DNA from 3 places in the Alteromonas sp. KUL17 genome. Region 1 is predicted to be linked to each of the others. Evidence: predicted binding sites of a transcription regulator. Region 1 holds the regulator's gene; each other region holds the start of a gene.
What was found. The regulator sigma-54, encoded in region 1, starts transcription at its own class of promoters, with help from an activator protein. The targets are predictions, from matches to a motif close to GTTGGCACGNNNNTNGNNT.
Positions count from the first base shown of each region.

Region 2: the regulator sigma-54 is predicted to act here: its motif matches at 2,299-2,317, upstream of KUL49_RS12360 (DUF1328 domain-containing protein).
Region 3: the regulator sigma-54 is predicted to act here: its motif matches at 2,006-2,024, upstream of KUL49_RS19550 (DUF2884 family protein).

Region 1 covers NZ_BJKJ01000001.1:278,030-282,184, forward strand. The annotation lists gene lptC (LPS export ABC transporter periplasmic protein LptC) at 1-93, shown strand, start outside; gene lptA (lipopolysaccharide transport periplasmic protein LptA) at 62-616, shown strand; gene lptB (LPS export ABC transporter ATP-binding protein) at 619-1,344, shown strand; gene KUL49_RS01150 (RNA polymerase factor sigma-54) at 1,418-2,899, shown strand; gene hpf (ribosome hibernation promoting factor) at 2,930-3,217, shown strand; gene ptsN (PTS IIA-like nitrogen regulatory protein PtsN) at 3,231-3,674, shown strand; gene rapZ (RNase adapter RapZ) at 3,759-4,155, shown strand, end outside.
Region 2 covers NZ_BJKJ01000012.1:125,352-129,506, reverse strand. The annotation lists gene KUL49_RS12375 (DUF349 domain-containing protein) at 1-1,530, shown strand, start outside; gene KUL49_RS12370 (hypothetical protein) at 1,544-1,762, shown strand; gene KUL49_RS12365 (hypothetical protein) at 1,847-2,041, opposite strand; gene KUL49_RS12360 (DUF1328 domain-containing protein) at 2,080-2,256, opposite strand; gene KUL49_RS12355 (DUF2490 domain-containing protein) at 2,503-3,198, opposite strand; gene KUL49_RS12350 (phosphoribosyl-AMP cyclohydrolase) at 3,315-3,959, opposite strand.
Region 3 covers NZ_BJKJ01000036.1:2,505-6,659, reverse strand. The annotation lists gene KUL49_RS19555 (NAD-dependent epimerase/dehydratase family protein) at 79-891, opposite strand; gene KUL49_RS19550 (DUF2884 family protein) at 1,058-1,888, opposite strand; gene KUL49_RS19545 (hypothetical protein) at 2,235-2,426, shown strand; gene KUL49_RS19540 (mechanosensitive ion channel family protein) at 2,502-3,839, opposite strand; gene KUL49_RS19535 (acyltransferase) at 3,843-4,155, opposite strand, start outside.

The DNA of each region.
Region 1 (4,155 bases):
GTCATTTTAAGTAATGGGTTTAACGCGAATTTACGCACACAAGAATACGAGCTTTTAGATCATGTACAAACCACTTATTCCCCTAGCAACTAGTTTATTGCTTGCCATCGCTAGCGGTGCGGTACACGCCAGTGAAGATGATTTTTCGCAGCCCATAAAAATAGGCTCGAACACCCAGTTTATCGACGGTAAAAATAAAACCGCGTTGTACAAAGACGACGTACTCATAACTCAAGGCTCTTTGGTTATTGAAGCCGACGAAGTGGAAGTAATTGCCACTGACGGTGGTGGTCGTGAAATATTTATTGCTAGAGGAAAGCCGGCAAGCTACTCCCAGCAATTGGAAGACGGCACGCCAGTTTCGGCAAAAGCTAATGAAATACGCTATGAAGTGGTAAACCGAACGATTTCTCTTGCCGGAAACGCAGAGTTGAAACAAGACACCAGTAAAGTACAGGGTGACAACATCACGTTCGATATGATTACCGAGCAATTGCTAGCGACTGGCGGCGCAGGTAAGGATGGTGAGGGTCGAGTGACCACAGTATTCACACCTGAGACCATTCGCAAAACTTCGTCTAAGAAAGACAAAAAAGACAACGAGGGCAATAAATAGCAATGGCAACTTTGAGCGCTAAAAATCTTGCTAAGGCTTACAAGTCAAGACAGGTTGTTCGAGATGTAAGTCTGTCTGTCTCAACGGGTCAAATTGTTGGTCTTCTTGGCCCAAATGGCGCTGGTAAGACCACTACATTCTACATGATTGTTGGTTTAGTGAATCTGGATAAAGGCAAGATTGAAATCGACGACAATGAGCTAACTCATCAGCCCATGCACGAGCGTGCACGCCGCGGAATAGGCTACCTACCGCAGGAAGCCTCTATTTTCAGAAAGCTCACAGTGCATGAAAATATCATGGCCATTTTGCAAACCCGTAAAGATTTAAATTCACAACAGCAAGAAGAAGAAGCAGATGCGCTACTTGATGAATTTAATATTAACCATATACGTAATAGTACGGGGATGAGTTTGTCAGGGGGCGAACGCCGTCGCGTTGAGATTGCCCGCGCTCTGGCAGCAAAACCGCAATTTATTTTGTTAGACGAACCATTTGCTGGTGTTGATCCGATATCAGTTAATGATATAAAGAAGATAATACAACATCTTCGCGATAGGGGGATTGGAATCCTTATCACGGACCATAACGTACGAGAGACATTGGATGTTTGTGAAAAGGCGTACATTGTGAGTCATGGCGAGCTTATTGCGCAAGGAACGGCGGAACAGGTTTTAAGTAATCAAAAAGTAAGGGATGTATACCTAGGCGAACAATTCAGGCTATAGTTAATGTAACCGAATTGTCATTTTTCAGTTTCGCTCTGGTATATTCAATTTAGAGCATTTAAATAAGACGTAGATGAAACCATCTTTACAGCTAAAATTTAGCCAACAACTTACCATGACACCACAGCTTCAGCAGGCCATTAAACTGCTGCAGCTTTCTACACTTGATCTTCAACAAGAGATCCAAGAAGCGCTCGATTCTAATCCGCTATTAGAAGTTGAAGAAGGTAACGACGAGCCGCAACTAGAAAAGAACAATATCGACAACGATGACAGCGGCTCTGAGGCCACTGCTTCTGCATCTAGTGACACGTTAGAAGCCGGCGATGCACTTGAGAAAAACGATCTTCCCGATGAGCTGCCAATCGACAGCACATGGGACGAATACTACTCTGCTTCATCTTCGCCAGCTCCAGGTCCATCCAATGACGACGAGCAAATCTTCCAAGGTGAGACTACTGAAGATATTCAAGAGCACCTTCTTTGGCAAATGCGCCTTACCCATTTCTCGGATACCGATCGCGCAATCGCTACAGCAATCATCGACTCTATTGACGAGTCAGGTTATTTAACCGTTACCCTTGACGATATTTTAGAAGCGGTTAACGATGATGATATGGAAGAGCCGATTGAAATGGACGAAATAGAATGTGTGCTAAAGCGCATTCAGATGTTCGACCCTATTGGTTCTGGCTCACGCTCTCCACAAGAATGTTTGATGGTGCAATTGCGCCAATTTTCAGAAGACACACCTTGGCTTGCTGAAGCAAAGCAACTGATTGAAGAGTACTCTGACTTACTGAGCAGCAAAGACTATCGTACGCTTATGCGTAAAAGCCGATTGAAAGAAGATCAGCTACGCGAGGCAATGCGTTTACTGCAAACCTTGAATCCTCGCCCAGGTAGTGCTTTAGTTACTAAAGAGCCTGAGTACGTTATTCCTGATGTCTCAGTAACCAAGAAAAATGGCCGTTGGGTGGTTGAGCTGAACCCCGACAGTCTGCCTAAGTTAAGCGTAAATCAACAATACGCTGCAATGAGTCGCCGTGCCAAGAATAGTAGCGATTCACAATTCATCCGCTCACACATGCAAGAGGCTAAGTGGTTCATAAAGAGCCTTGAATCTCGTAACGAAACCTTAATGAAGGTTGCAAACTGCATTGTGCAGCAGCAAATGGGCTTTTTTGAGCACGGCCCGGAAATGATGAAACCAATGGTGCTAAATGATGTCGCAGAAATGGTAGATATGCACGAATCCACTATTTCGCGAGTGACAACGCAAAAGTACATGCATACGCCACGTGGAATCTTCGAATTGAAGTATTTTTTCTCAAGCCACGTTGCAACAGAGTCTGGTGGTGAATGTTCATCTACAGCGATTCGTGCATTGATCAAGAAATTAGTGGCCGCTGAAAAGCCTAGCAAGCCGCTAAGTGATAGCAAGATTGCTTCATTGTTGGCCGAACAGGGCATTAAAGTTGCCCGGCGAACAATAGCAAAGTACCGGGAATCGTTGTCGATCCCGCCGTCGAACCAACGCAAAAGCCTTATTTAATCGGGCTTAATAATATAAGGAAGACGAAATATGCAAATCAACCTTACTGGTCATCATGTCGAAATCACCGACTCTTTGCGTAATTATGTCGATACGAAGTTCAGCAAACTTGAACGTCACTTTGATCACATTTCTAATGTGCATGTCATCCTGAACGTTGAAAAATTAAATCAAAAAGCCGAAGCGACCGTTCATTTAAGTGGCGCTGAAGTATTCGCATCCTCAGAAAATACCGACATGTATGCGGCGATTGACAGCATGGTTGATAAACTCGACCGGCAGGTAATCAAGCATAAGGAAAAACTGAAAAAACATTAGTAGTTAATTAAGCATGGATATACAAGCCATCGTAAGTCTGGACCGCACCGAGTGTGCGGTTCAGTGTAATAGTAAAAAGCGAATTCTTGAGATCATCGCTGATATCGCTGCCAAGCAAAACGAGAACATTGATCAGGCAACGGTACTCAACAGTTTGATGGCTCGAGAGCGTATGGGTAGTACAGGCATTGGCAATGGTATCGCCCTGCCCCACGGACGCCTGCCGGGCCTCGAGAAAGTGATTGCCATTGTTGTAACCAGCACGCCAGCAATTGACTTCGACGCCCTTGACGAGAAACCCGTAGACATCTTTTTTGCGCTACTCGTTCCTGAGGAACAGACCGAAGGACACCTTCAAACGCTGGCCACCGTGGCTGGTAAACTAAGCGACAAAGAAACGATTAAAGCAATACGTCGCGCAACGACAAGCGACGATATTCTATCTGCATTAAGTTAAACATTAAGCGCCTATTAACCGTTTAGTAGGCGCCTAATTCAACAACGCGTATGTGATAAAACCAGAGTATTAGGGAGAAAGTAGGTGAAGCTGATAATAATCAGTGGTCGTTCGGGGTCTGGTAAGTCTGTCGCACTTCGCGCATTGGAAGATTTAGGTTATTACTGTGTTGATAATATCCCGGTAAACTTACTTCCCACCTTAACCCATACAGTTGTTGACGAGTACGATCAGGTTGCGGTAAGTATCGATGTGAGAAACTTACCTAAAAATCCTGACGATTTGGTAGAAATTTTAGACTACTTGCCTTCTTCGTGGTCGATGACCATTGTTTACATTGACGCGAGCGATGATGTACTGGTTAAGCGTTTTAGCGAAACACGTCGTCTTCACCCTCTCGCCAAGCTTAATAAATCGCTTTCAGAAGCCATTAAAGCCGAGTCTGCCCTACTTGCTCCTATTGCTGAACGCGCAGATTTAT
Region 2 (4,155 bases), on a different contig from region 1:
AGCAGTGTAAATGCCAAAGAGCGTGCTCAAAAATCCAAAGAAAATGAGCAAGTAAAACACATTAGAAAGCACATTAGCGTTATCGATAACTTAATTGCTCAGGGTAAATTCCGCGTTGCTATTTCAAAATTTGCAAAGCTTCAGGAAAGTTATGCTGCGCTTCCTGGTTCAGCGAAAAAGTATGTAGAGAAGCGTTTTGAAAAGACCGCTGGTGATGTGTCGCGCTTAGAAGGATGGCAGGATTACCTTGCTGCGCCGCGCAAACCTGCACTTCTAGAAGAAGCAAAAGCGTTAGCCAGCGCTGATGCAGAAAATATTAAGCAAAGAAGTAAGGCCATTAAGTATCTGCGTAAGCAATGGTTATCACTAACACCGTCATCGTCAACGAGTGAAGAAAGTAGTGATGACGCGTTGTTACAGCAGCAATTTGATGATGCACTTGAAAAGGCCTTCGAGCCTTGTAGAGCACATTACGCAAAGTTAGACGCACAACGGGCTGCAGCACGTGAAAAGCGTGAGTCAATTATCGCTACGGTTAAGGCAATGGACATTAACATGCCGGAAGCCGAGCTAGTGAAAGTTTTCGATAGAGTGTCTAAACAGTGGCACGCTGCAGGTCAGGTTGAACGTGAAATTTATGAACAGCTAAAGCAAGAATGGAAGGAGGTATCATCGCCCATTCAGGCTAAAGTAAATAAATGGCAAAGCGACAACCAAGCCCAAAAGCGTGCGTTAGTCACCCAAGCTTGTCAACTTGCTACGGAAGAAGATGTTGCTGGCGCTGCCGACAAAGCTCAGCAATTGCAAAGCCAGTGGAAGCAAATAGGCCATGCAGGTAAACGTGAAGAGAGTAAGTTGTGGGCAGAATTTAAAGCTGCCAATGACACCGTATTTGAACGTTTAAAAGCCGAGCGGAAAGTACAGAATAATGCATTTAACGCGTTAGTAGATTCGCTACTCAAGCAAGTGGAAGCTGTTGACATCAACAGCGATGATGCAACGTTCAGTCAATCAATAAGCGACGTTCGCGCTCAGTTTACCGACTTGCCTAAAGCGCAACGTACGAAAGTAGATAAAAAGATTGATTCACTTGAAAGTAAGCGCGCGGCGCAAGCGAAAAATGCACAATCTCAAGCCCGATTGGCGCGAGCTCAGGCTCTGATTTCTTTACTACAGCTAAGTGTAGGTGAGGGAAGTGGTGATGAGCAATCTCTAGCGGAAACGTTAGGGAAGCGTTGGTCAAGCGTATTGGGTCAGTCAACTGGAAATAAAACAACTCAGCACGATAGACAATGGTTAACGGTAGCATTAGAAGTCGCAACTGGTATGCCAAGCCCAGATGCAGACGCATCTATATGCTCTAGCGTACAGCTACAAATGATGACATCTAAGTTGGAACAAGGTGAGGCGGCAACGGCTCCAGATATCCTTGCGGACTGGTTATCATACGACTCCATACGTGAAGCAGATAACCATTTACTTCAACGGGTTGTTGCGGTCATTGATGCTCACCCAGAAATTGTTGTTTAAACGGATAGACTCAATGGAAAACAGTGTTGAGTTTCAATTTGAAACAGAAATGTCTGCCTATCGCTTTTTAAATACCGCAAAGCATATCGAAGCTGAAGGGTTAAGGGTGAAGTTCGGGCGTACCGACCATCATGTAAGCGTGAAGTATCGTTATAGCCTCGGTGAGTTTGATTCGACGCTATCTACACTTGACGACCTTGCGCGGGAGTTAGGTGGTGAGGAAGTCTCTTAAGTAAACGGCCAGGTAAAACAACGTCGAGAGTAAATACAAAAAGGGCCAGACATTTGTCTGGCCCTTCTTTTGATAAAAACCTAATTAACAGTCTTTATCTTCAGCGTCTACGCCTTCTTTCACATCTTCACAAGCGTCTTCAACGGCATTACCTGCATCGGTAACAATTTCGTCTAGCTCTTCGCCTGCGTCTTCCGCTTCACCGTCACCGCATGCTGCTAGTGATAGTGCAAATGCTGATGCTACTAGTACCTTTGATAAGTTTTTAAATGAAAACATATCCTTACTCCTTTTTCCTATTAAAATACTTTTAACTCTTAGGCCCTTGGTGCTCTACCACGTAACGCATTTGCGATAAGTGAAATTACGAGCAACGCGATAAACACAAAGAAAAGAAACTGTGCGATACCTGTTGCTGCACCTGCGATGCCTCCAAAACCAAAAACTGCTGCAATAATGGCGATGATAAAAAATGTGATTGCCCAACCTAACATAACTTAATCCTCGTATTGCTTCCGTTACTTTCACTGTAACTAATGCTATCTCTGTGCCTGTTTTCTAAGTTATTGAAATACATTGATATAATTTAATTTTTCTCTGATTGTCAGGCCGTATCTGCAGGCAATTAACGTCACGATTACACGTACGAATGCATTTTTTACATGATTGAGTAAGGCCCTAGTCACCCAACTTTACTCTTTGTGTGTTAAGGGCCTTTGGCTGGGGGTATTCTTTGATTCTTACCAGCTTCCGAAGAACGTAAGAGCAAGGTTGTGGTTTGTTGTGGCGTCTGAATTGGCGCCTGGCGACGCAATATGATTATGTAAGTATCCCATCTCGACGCGCCATTTCTTGTTGAGGTGATAGGCCGGTCCCACGTAAAGTCTATTTTGATCAAACCCGCTATTTTGGCCCCAGTCTGTGTCGTTCAAAGCCCAAAATACCTCGTCCCACACGACTATTGACCATTGCTCATTTAAAGGTTTCGACCACCGTATAAATTGTCTAAACCTATAGCCTGTATCACTGCCTTCATCGCTCCTGAATCGCTGCTCCAAACGACTTCTACCTGAAATGGTACCGCCCATAGATTTGCTTAATGAATACGTGGCTTGCTGCCACACCCTGTCTTCTTCAATTGAACCGCTGTCTGAGTCTATCGTTACTCTTGCAACACCCAGCCACAAGGTCGTATCGCTTGATAGTTGGTAGCCGACACCGGGACGAACTATAGAAACGCCAAGGCGAGATGCGTCGTCTTTAAAGCGTAAATGACCGTCAAACCAAAATTGCCATTTACCTTTTTCATCGGCATCTCCAGTGAGTGCGAGGGCGTTCCAAGATTGAAAATCTGACTCGGCGTGTGACTTAACGCCGGCTGTCATCGCCATCACAAGTAGTAAGACGCAACGCGTCATGATTCGTTTTGCGCACATAGTTTTTCTCGTTGAAAATAAAAAAGAGGCAAAGCGAAAGGGAAGGAACGCCTTGCCTGCAAAGGGAGAGTGTTTCGCCCCTTACACTTCCTAAGAATGGAGGGGCAATGGCCTATCTAGTTACCGTTTGGGTTGTAAGGTAACGAAGATTGGTGAGCAACAATACGCAGGTCGCCGTCACTATCTTTGACATAGGCAAACGTGTATTCCACCTTCGTTTCGCCACCTTTTGTATCGGTAAAGAAGTAGTTGCCCATCGCCACGGCCATGCGACAGCTGTTGTTGATAATACCCACATTATCGAATTTCACATTTATGTATGGCTTGATAGCAAAGCCTTTGTCCTCTTCGTAAGCGTCATTACCGCCAACAAAGTATGAAAGCGCAGCATCGAAGCTTGAACGGAACTGGTCGTTAGCTGCAAGCGTTGGTTTAAACAGTACGCTGCTTAAATCGTAACCATACATAGCTTGGATGAAATCTGCGGCTTCGCCAGAGTAATCACCATCATTGCTAAATACTGCACCAATTCGCACTATGCCGTCACCCCACATCTTTTGTGCCGTTACCACTTCTCGCTCAGTAATACACTCGTCGGAATAAAGTAATGCGTTGTCGAGTGCTTTAGCTTTTAACACCGGAACATTCGAACTAGCTGAATGCTCCATCTGCGGTTTTGCCACTGCACTGCAACCAGTCACCAACATGACTGTAGCTGCTACAAGGGTAGTTTTTGTCATTAACGTGCTTAGCTTTCTCATCGCCTGACTCCTTAGTCATTTGCAAAATAAATATGTGCTATTAACTGATTCAATTGCTTAGAGCAGTACCGCTACAACGTTGTCGATAGAGGTGTATAAATCTGCTCTGCAGTTTATGGGTTTAATGATAGCGAGCTATGATGACGGAGACTTTTGTACAACATTAATAGAAGATTAACGGGTCATTAAAAATGCA
Region 3 (4,155 bases), on a different contig from region 1:
GCTCAACTTAAAAACGGCAAGCCTAAAGCTTGCCGTTTTTGTTTGTGTCAGAGTATGTATTTTTACTAAGTGTAAAGCCTAAAACATGCGATAGGGGTCGCTATACTCTGGTGTAATATCTAGCCTTGCCCAGCTTTGTGCGGCATCAATCACTTTGCCAGCAGGTTCTGCTTCAGTATCAGAAAAGCGAGGAGCATCAATATCCATCGCCTTCGCTGCATCCACGTAATAAATACCGCGCTTAGGATGAGACAAGCTGCAAAGGTGAATAACATCGTTAAGCGGCTTGCCACAAATGATGGTCGTCAGCGCAGATACAATATCGTACACATGTACAAGGTTTATTCGCTTATTCCCTGCATCTAACTGTTTTCCACTTAACGAGCGGGCGGGGTGACGGTCTGGGCCTACTAAACCGGCTAGGCGAACAATACTGATATCAATCTGACCTCGCTTAGACAATAAATAGTCTTCAATAGTCACGTGGGCTTTGGCCGAGGCTGTTTGCGGCTGTGTAGTGCTGACTTCAGACACTACCTCATTTGTTGCATCGCCGTAAACCGACGTGGTGCTGATAAACACGATATGCGCCACCTTTACGCTGATGGCTGCGTCTATCAACTGCAGCATATTGTAGGTGTATGACGCGAGATCTGTGTTTCTCCTGCCAGGGGGAATATTTAGCAACAAGGTAGCGTTTGGCAAATGGTTACAAAGCGCTGATGTATCTTCGCCCAGGGCATATTCAATTGCGGTGATACCTTGGTCTTGTAACGCGAGACGTTTCTGTTGGCTTCGAGTGGTGCCAACAATATTGACCTTACCTGAAAGTGCTTTGCCCACATAGCTGGCTAACCAGCCGTAGCCACTAATTACTACATTTTGAGTCATCGATTAAATACCCCTTTGTTTAGGGCTTAAGAGTACATTAATTGGAGGGCGGTTGTCGTTAACTGAAAAAATGAAAAACCGACTGGGTTACAGTCGGTTTTCTAAGGTGAGTGGTTAGAGTAGTAAGTCGTTTCGTTTTGCGCGTCTAGTTAGCTAAATGCTCCAACTACATTTTCATTTCGTCGTTGTGGTCATGGTGATTGCCTTGATCAATATCTAACAGGTTCAAGTCATCTAGCCCAGATATGGATGCCTGCATCTTGCCTTCGGCATAATCCGCTTTCTTCAGTACCTTACACAATGCATCGCCTTTTTCTTCTAGCGCAGCCGCTTGGCTTTCTAAGCGATATTCTAAATCTTCACCCCAGCGCTCCATCTTTTGCTCAAACTCAGACATATCACCGCCTTCCCACAACATTTGTGTTCCTACGGCAATAAGTATTCTACCCATAGACTCACTGATTAAAGACTCAATTTGCGCTTCGAATTCTTGCTCCCAGCTTTCGTCAAACCAACCTGGCTCATCGAATTTAGTTGAATCAACGCGAATATTGCCTGCGTCATCATAGAATGAAGTGTTTAGTTTGGTTTCAAGTGAGTCGAACAGTTCACGAAAATCGTCACCCATTTGATCGCCGCCTAACAGTTCAGTAAATACTTCAGTTACTGCCACGTTGGCAATTTGCAGCCCTTCACTGGCGATATTCAAGGTCATAGGGATGGCGATATCAATGTTGTTGTAATATTCACTTACCCAGCGCTGTTGTTCGCTGTCAAGCGATACTGGTTCGCCGTTAATGGTCATATTGTGATGGGAGTCAATCGTCATCACTGAGCCATTGTCCATCTGTACCGTTAGGTCACCTTGGTAATATTGAATATGACCATCAAGCTCCATGTCACAACTGTTGTTTTGAAAGCTGCTGTCATGCGCAAATGCGTGGCCGCTCATTAAAGCACTGGTAAGGGCAACTGAAAGTAATAGTTTCTTAGACATTGTTCATTCCTTAATTTACGTGTGACGCGTTAACGAAAGTGCTCGAAGCAAACTGCAATGCGTTGTAGTGTCACTGTCAGATAGACGCTAACGATACTCGCTGTTATACCTAAGGTAGAGCAATGGCCTTGCCAATATTTAAAGTCTATATCTTTCAAATGGTTAGTAATATTTGATGATTTCTTTATGCTCTGCTAAATACACTATTTAGTGAGATTACCAACTAATTAGTAGTTTTGACTAAGATCAATTAATACCAATAGCGGTACATTTAAGCCAATCCAAGCATGGTTAAATCTTATTTATTGGTGCATAATACCGCCAATATTTTTAAGGGGTTATCACAATGGCTGATTGGATTAATGCAATTATGTTTGGTGTTGCGCTAATTGCCTTTACGCTAGGGCTAAGCAGCATCGTTATGGGCTTTATGACTGCTAAAGCAGGTGCTGAAGGTATGCAGGAAAAAATCGAGTACGGTTTTTTTGGCGTTACTGGTTTAGTACTTTGCTTACTGATGGCCTACGCATTGGCTTAAGCGATAAGCATTAAAAAAACCGGCTATCTCAGCCGGTTTTTTTTCGTCTTGAACAAGTCTTTATTCATCACTGCCTTATCGATTAGGTTCGCTCTTCTCCTGAGCATCCTCAGGCGCATTGTCGCTTTCGGGACTATTTCTATAAGCGCTTTGTTCGCGATGGGCAAGCAGCGACAAATGTCCATCACGTTGATAAGCACGTAAATCGAACAAATCCAGCATAGCCATAACGTGGTCGAAAATATCCGCCTGTACTTTTTCGTACCTCACCCATTCCTTTTGTGCACTGAAGCAGTAAATTTCTAAAGGTAAACCAAGCTCATTAGGCGGTAGCTGCCTAACCATTAGGGTCAGTTCTTGGTTTATATCTGGGTGCTTGCGCAAGTATGCCTCTAAATAAGCTCTAAAAGTGCCGATGTTGGTAAGGCGACGGCTGTTTAGCAGATCCGACTCATCAATGGAGTAATCTCGGTGATAAGCGCGGAGCTCATTTTTCTTCTTATCGATATATTCGTTGATATAGCGAATTTTCGAAAAGCGCTCTAGCATATCGTTGTCACAAAGCTTAATAGAGTGCACATCAATATAAATGGCGCGCTTAATTCTGCGTCCGCCAGACTCTTGCATACCGCGCCAGTTCTTTACTGCTTCTGTAGTAAGGCTGTAAGTCGGCAGCGTAGAAATGGTTTTATCCCAGTTCTGTACTTTGACGTTGGTAAGACCTATCTCGAGTATTTCACCATCTACTTCATACTTAGGCATGGCAATCCAGTCGCCCGTATTAAACATGCGGTTAGCGGCTATTTGAATGCCGGCAACAAAGCCCAGAATGGTGTCTCTGAATATCAATAGTAAAACAGCGGCAATGGCGGTTAAGCCAGACACAATAAGTAGCGGGCTTCTGTCTACAATCAAAGAAATACTTAATAGTATGGTGATGATTGCAAAAGCGAGCTTAGTGACTTGAATAAAGCCAGTGATAGGTGCGCGTTTAGCAAGCGCTGAGGCGTTATAAACGTCTTCCACTGTGCTTAACATGGCATATAAGGCAAGAAGGCCGCTATATAGCATGTATAGCTGAGCGCTCTTTATCACCATACCGTGCATCACGGCTTCATCGCTAATAAGTACCGGTGTGGTTAAGTAAATAAACAGGGCAGGAAACAGGTGCATTAAGCGACGGAAAAACCCGTGCTGCTGCAAGGCGTTGTCCCAGAGGTTATTGGATTTGTATACCCAACTGGCTATCTGGGGGCGCACCAATAGCCTTGCGATAATATAGATTACCGCCGACACCGCTAAAATACTACTTAGTGCGATGACGTTATACAGCGGATCTTCAGTAGTAAGATTCGGGAAAATATCATTAACTATGTGAATAAAGTTATCGCGTACTGAAGCACTGACTTCCATTAATTACGACTCCAACATTTTCTTTATACGGTTGTCTTTATTTTCCCATAGACCGTTCAACCAGTTTTGGAAATAAAGACGAAACTCAGACTCAGTGCGTTCTGAATGCTGTTGTAATTCAGGTACCGGCGTAACGTTCACATCGATCACGATTTTTGTCATCTGACCGCTAAGCATTGCCATCATAGGGTGACGCTTATTTTCCGGGTAAAGCAGCGAGATATCTAACACGTTGGTAAATAATTCGCCCATAGCTGAGAGCGTAAAGGAAACGCCGCCGGCTTTGGGGGGCAGGAGGTTTTCATAGGGACTTTGC